Regions from separate parts of the Acetobacter sp. DmW_043 genome, predicted to be linked through region 2. Evidence: riboswitches for the same ligand, from Rfam matches in the RefSeq annotation. Region 2 holds a riboswitch; the other holds the start of a gene.

Region 1 (3,124 bases), on a different contig from region 2:
TTCTAAAGTGGTGGGTGACCTTGCGCTGTTCATGGTTGCTAATGACCTGACACCGCAGGATATTATGGATCCGGAAAGGGATATTGCTTTTCCTGACTCTGTTATCTCCATGATGCGCGGTGACATTGGCTATCCGGCTGATGGTTTCCCGGAAGCGTTACAGGCGCGTATTCTTAAAGGGCAGAAGCCGGTTGAGGGGCGTGCCGCGGCACATATTCCGCCGGTCGATCTTGAGCAGGCCCGTCAGAGTGCAAAAGAGGCGACTGGTCAGGATATTGATGATGCAGCTCTCGCAAGCTGGCTGATGTATCCTAAAGTCTATACAGACTATATTACGCACAGGCGTAAATATGGTGACGTTTCTGTGCTTTCTACGCCTGTATTTTTCTATGGTCTGAATGACAAAGACGAAGTTGCCGCTGAAATTGAGCCTGGTAAAACGCTGATTATTCGTCTGCTGGGTCAAACTGATGAGCCTGATACCGGTGAGACCAGATTGTTCTTCGAGCTTAATGGTCAGGCAAGAACGATGGGGTTTGTCAAAGCTGGTGCTCAGGCCAAAAAACAGACCCGGCTTAAGGCAGACCCGGCAGATGCATCACAAATTGCCGCTCCTATGCCCGGCATGGTGTCTGTTGTCGGGGTTAAAGCGGGCCAGAAGGTGAAGAAGGGTGATCTGCTGGTGTCAGTTGAAGCCATGAAAATGGAGACAGCAATCACTGCCGATCGTGACGCGACAGTGACGCGTGTTCATGTTGTTTCAGGTGATATCATTGATGCTAAAGATCTGCTGCTTGAGCTGTCATAAAGAGTGACTGTAGTAAAATGAAGAAGGCCCGGAGGGATGATATTTCTCCGGGCCTTTTTTGTAAAATGCAGCTGATGCAACAGGTGGTTTTTTAAAAGCTGCTACGGTGCATTATAGCGTGCCATTGCGGCGGCCCTTGCACCCAGTGTCCAGTGTATTGTGACGTATGTCCGTAAAATATGTTGTGCGGCATCTCTGTCATCAGATCCTCTGACTGAAGGAAGTGTTTCCAGCAAATCAAGTGCCTGTGCGAGCAGGGGGCGAAAGGCTGCTTCCAGAGCATGTCCTCTGGCATTATGAGCTGAAGGCGAGGTGCCAAAAGTGGCTGAAAAAATAGTGTAGCCACTTTTAAAAATAACATCCTCCTGGTTGGGGGGAGGTTGCTGAGCAGTGTGTGCTGCCCTCAGAGCTTCGGCACGGGAGGGGCAGTCTCTGATTAAAGTGAGAACAAGAGGGTGAAGGTCTGACTGAGCTGAACAGGTATGTGATTGTGGTGTGATACGAGGTGTCATGATACGATCTTAGCCTCCGGTACATCCCGCCCGGCGACACGGTAAGGCGACGGCAGCAGGTCTCCTGGCTTGAGGATCATCAGTTCTGATCTGGCCTTCCCGGTGGTGTGCACCAGTGGCTCGTCTTTACGACGTGAAAATCAGACCCATACCACATACAGTTGCGGGAGCAGCTGCCGACTTACCTTGCATGTAAAGGCTTACGGCATTCCCTGTTAGCCCGCTTGCGCGGGACTGCCGACAAGAGGGTCCAGTAATGCACATAACGGGTGTTAAGAGCAATATTACAGTGTGATTACGGCGGGAATAGATATCCCGGGCCTCTTGTCTCATGCAGGGGGAGACCTCACATAACATACACATCCTTCTGACCAGGAAAGTGGATATTATGCTGAATTTTGAGCTCTATAACCCTACACGCATTGTTTTTGGGCGTGAGAGTACGGCAAAACTTGATACACTGATTGCACAGGATGCGCGGGTTCTTGTTCTGCTGGGTGGGGAAAGTGCAAAAAAGAACGGCACTCTTGCTGAGGTACGCGCTGCTCTTGGTGCCCGTGAAGTGCATGAGTTTAGCGGTATTGAGCCAAACCCGACTTATGAAACACTGATGAAGGCTGTAGGCCTTATTCGCGAAAAGAAAATCGATTTTCTGCTTGCTGTCGGGGGAGGCTCAGTCATTGACGGCACAAAATTTGTTGCCGCTGCCGTAAACTATGAGGGAGATCCGTGGGAAATTCTTCAAACCTACGGTAAAAAAATCACCACTGCCCTGCCTTTTGGTACAGTGCTGACGCTGCCGGCCACCGGTTCAGAAATGAATGATGGTTCGGTTATTACGCGTAAAGAGACACATACGAAGCTTGCTTTTCAGAACCCTCTGGTTTTCCCGCAGTTTTCTGTCCTGGATCCGACAAAAACATTTACTTTACCTGCACGGCAGATTGCTAACGGTGTTGTTGATTCCTTTGTTCATATTATCGAGCAGTATCTGACATATCCTGCTGATGGCATGGTGCAGGATCGTTTTGCTGAAGGTCTGTTACAGACACTTATTGAAATCGGCCCGAAATTACAGACTGCGGGTAACGACTATGATCTGCGGGCAAATTTCATGTGGGTTGCAACGCTTGCACTTAATGGCCTGATTGGTGCCGGTGTACCTCAGGACTGGTCAACCCATATGATCGGCCATGAGCTGACCGCGCGTTACGATATCGACCATGCAAGAACACTTGCCGTCGTGCTGCCTGCCAGCCTGAATGTGCGCCGTGAGTCCAAACGGGCTAAGCTGCTCCAGTATGCAGATCGTGTATGGCACATCACCTCGGGTTCTGAAGATGAGCGTATTGATGCGGCTATTGAACGCACACGTAAGTTTTTTGAGGAGATGGGGATACAGACACACCTTCGTGACTATGATGTGCCTGCCAGCGATATTACTGTGATCGTTGAACAGCTGCGTAAAAATGGCATGGTAAAACTGGGCGAACAGCATGATGTTACCCCGGAAATCAGCCAGAAAATTCTTGAAGTCAGTTACTGAGGTATAATGCGGCTCTCTGAAAATATATCGGAGAGCAGCACTTAATAACAGCCCGGAGGAACGCATTCATATGAGTAACCCACTCGAGCAGTCTCCACAGCAGAATGCCCGCATTCTCGCAAAAGCACATGAAATGTGGGAGCGGGATGGCAAGCCCGCCTGCGGACCAGAAGCTTATAAAGAAAAGGCAGCAGATCTTATCGGGATGGAAAGTGCCCCTGATGCTGGTCAGATCCCTGTAAAGCCCTTTTCACCTGT
Region 2 (3,124 bases):
GTTAGCGACCAGAATATGCGTGCGGCGAATATCATAAAACGCGATGGCAGATGTAAAGCGTCCGTGCCAGAAACTGCCTTTGGCACCGATCTCACCCTGGCGCGTATGACTCAGGCGGTTAAACTGTCCTTTATTAACCAGAAAAATATTGCTGCCTGGCGGGTCATCAGCTGTGGTGAACACACCGTAAATGCTGATATTTTTTGTCAGGTCATAAACCGGGCCAATACGAAAATTTGACGGATTATAAAGCTTTTTAAAGCTGCTTGCTGCGTTAAATGACCCGTTCTGGTTATAGTTCTGGCGGTCAAGATGCAGCCAGTCATAGCGATAGCCACCCACCAGACGTAGTTTACTGGTAACGGTGATGACATCTTCCATAAATACGGCGGCATCAATCATCGTGGTGGGGGATTTGCGCGAGGGGTATTCTCCGGCAAAGCCGGCAGTCGGGCCGGTATTTGAGCTGTCGAGTGCAACGCTGTCTGCATAGGTTGCATCAGGAAAGCCTCTGTCACGGATGAGGCGGATATAGTAGGCATCCCCCCCTACAACCAGGCGGTTCTTAAGCCCGAACAGTGAGAAGTCTAAGGTGCCGTCGAGCGTGTCTCCCACCTGATGCTGGTTCATATAAACATAAAACCGGTCGCGCCCGACCCGCCCGGGGGCAATCGCATTGCCTGCTGCGTCAGTTGCTCCTGGTGATGAGATGTAGCTGTAAGTTTCAGCATTGTTCCAGCGGCGCTTGGCATACACAAAATAACTTTTGTTGTGAAATGTGATATGCTCTGTCGGCTGCCATTGCAGGTGCAGGGTAGGGGTTACGTTAGTTGAACTGGCCTGTGGATTTTTGACATTATAATTATGCCACATGGAAGAGCGGGTGATGCCCAGCCCCTGTGATGAGTGTAAAAGCCCGCTAGCGCGTCCGCCGGTTTCTGATAAAGGGACCAGAGGGGTGCCGTAATAGGTTGAAAGTCTGTCCGTCAGATAATCAATGCTGAAACGGGCCGAGAATTTGCGGGTTGGTTTCCAGATCAGTGTGGTTGTAAAATCGTTACTGTGCGGATCAGCGCCTTTGACATAACCGTTTGATGATGTGCGGCTGAAATCTGTACGAATAGCCAGTGTATCCGTAACCGGCACAGAGCCGCCTATGCCTGCATTCCAGGTGTTAAAGCTGCCGTATGATACCAGAGCATTGGCATGAGCATGGTCAAAAGCCGGGTCGCGTGTGCGCATATCGACTGTGCCACCTACAGCACCCTGGCCGTAAAGTACCGATGACGGCCCCTGAAGCACCTGAACACTTTGCAGGTTAAAGGTGTTGAGTGGCCGGTTCACCATTGTGGTCGGGCCGTAATAAATGCCGTCACGCAGCATAAGAATCTGATTGCCCGAAAAACCACGCATAACAAACTGTGCCGGGCTGCCTGGAGAGCCACCGGATGATACGCCAGGCGCACTGTCTGCAGCCTCTTCCGCATGGGCGTAGCCGCGCTGGTTCATGACTGAGCGGTCAATGACATCAATCGTGGCAGGAGAGTGCTGTATGGACAGGCCGAGTTTGCCGCCAATTGCAGGTGTTTCTTTAAGCGGCTGTGACCGGCTGTGTACGGTAATATGCTCAGCCTTGTTCTGCTGGTGGTTTTTGTCTTCCTGAGGGGCAGCGAAAGAAAAAGACGGGTAGAAAACAGCAGCTGCCGCAAGTGGCAGCGCCTTAGACAAAGAAAAGTGCCTCATAAAGAGTACAGGCCTTGGTTCGTACGCGTCACTACGGTGAGCATGGTTAGCTGCGTCTGGCATATCCCCGACCATTCGCTTCGTCTGTGACTGTGTGTGGTGGCAGGTCTCCTGGCTTGCGGGTCATGAGCAGACAGCGAGCCTTCCCGGAGAGTAAACTCCAGTGACCGGACAGTGTGTCCCTGCATGTCTGCTTTACCGCTTACAGTTGCGGGGACAGCCGCAGCATCACACTGCGTTCCCTTTTCATCCCTTGCGGGAACCACCGGTTTGCGCAGGGCATTTCTTAACAAAGAATATATACTCACGCCATTATAATTTATAACATCCTCACGAATGTTATGTTATAATATTACATATCGGGAAAAATTACGCAATCATGAGAATACCCCAGGCAGACGGGGGCCGTGGTTATGCCAGGGATGATAGTTTTACGCGGCTTAAACTATGGCCGGTTTCAGGGGGTATGTTCCTGTTGTGTTGCAGGGTTAATATTCTGGAGAGACAGCGGTTCTGCAGGCTGAATGTAAATATAATCAGGAGCTCGCAGTATCCACACTCTGTGAGTGCGTAAAAAATTTGCTCCCAGGAGTGATGTCGGCGTTTTTTGAATCAGAATTTCAGGGTTGTTGAAAATAAAAGGTCCTACTTCCAGGCTGTTAACACGATGCAGGTAGCCTGTGCGTTTAGTTTGATCTATGCCATAGACATCTATGGTCTGGTCATTGGTAAGATCGTTTTTGCTTATGCCTGCTTTCAGAGCATCGTCACGTGAGATCAAAGTTGTGGCAGCGCCGCTGTCGAGAACAGCATCAAATTCATGGCCGTTGATCTTAACAGGAACGGCAGTTTTTCTCTTATCATTTCTTGGGTGGTTAATTCTGACCTTAAAAAACTCGCCAGACCAGCCAGACCAGCTTAGTAAGTAGTCCTCTTTGCATCCGCTGAAAGTATATAAATTCATGCGATGCTGTGGCAGGTTAAAGACAACATCATAATTTGATAAAAAGTCATTGCCAAAGAGCCCGACAACAGGCCTGCCATTAATAACTCTGGTAGCTGATGTCTTTCCTGTAGTCATAAAAGATACATTAGTCGCTGCTGCACTCCCCAGGTGAATTGTATCGGCGACCGCAGTTCCTGCTGATGTGTAGCCTCCTGAGCCGCGCAAATAGAGTCGCTCTGAGTTAGCGGCAAGACCGAGTTTTTTAGCCTCTCCTGGCCATAAAATGCTGCCCTGTGCACCTGTATCGACAATAAGTGCTATTTTATGGCCGTTGATTTCGGCCTCGATAACAGGAGATTCCTCATCGTTGATGACGATCAGGTCTCCGAAGCTGGAAACCTTGCACTGATCGCCGGTATGGCACGCGCTCAGAGC

What was found. Region 2 has a riboswitch for cobalamin ahead of HK11_RS08305 (TonB-dependent siderophore receptor). Riboswitches for the same ligand answer to the same signal wherever they lie in the genome.
Region 1: it holds a riboswitch for cobalamin, as region 2 does, so the genes downstream of both, HK11_RS10420 (hypothetical protein) here and HK11_RS08305 (TonB-dependent siderophore receptor) in region 2, are expected to answer to the same signal.

What each region holds. Positions count from the first base shown of each region.
Region 1 covers NZ_JOMN01000042.1:6,599-9,722, forward strand. Annotated here, with positions in the region: gene HK11_RS10415 (pyruvate carboxylase) at 1-808, shown strand, start outside; gene HK11_RS10420 (hypothetical protein) at 910-1,320, opposite strand; cobalamin riboswitch at 1,357-1,574, opposite strand; gene HK11_RS10425 (iron-containing alcohol dehydrogenase) at 1,709-2,866, shown strand; gene HK11_RS10430 (hypothetical protein) at 2,937-3,124, shown strand, end outside.
Region 2 covers NZ_JOMN01000027.1:9,150-12,273, forward strand. Annotated here, with positions in the region: gene HK11_RS08305 (TonB-dependent siderophore receptor) at 1-1,743, opposite strand, end outside; cobalamin riboswitch at 1,827-2,025, opposite strand; gene HK11_RS08310 (aspartyl protease family protein) at 2,201-3,124, opposite strand, start outside.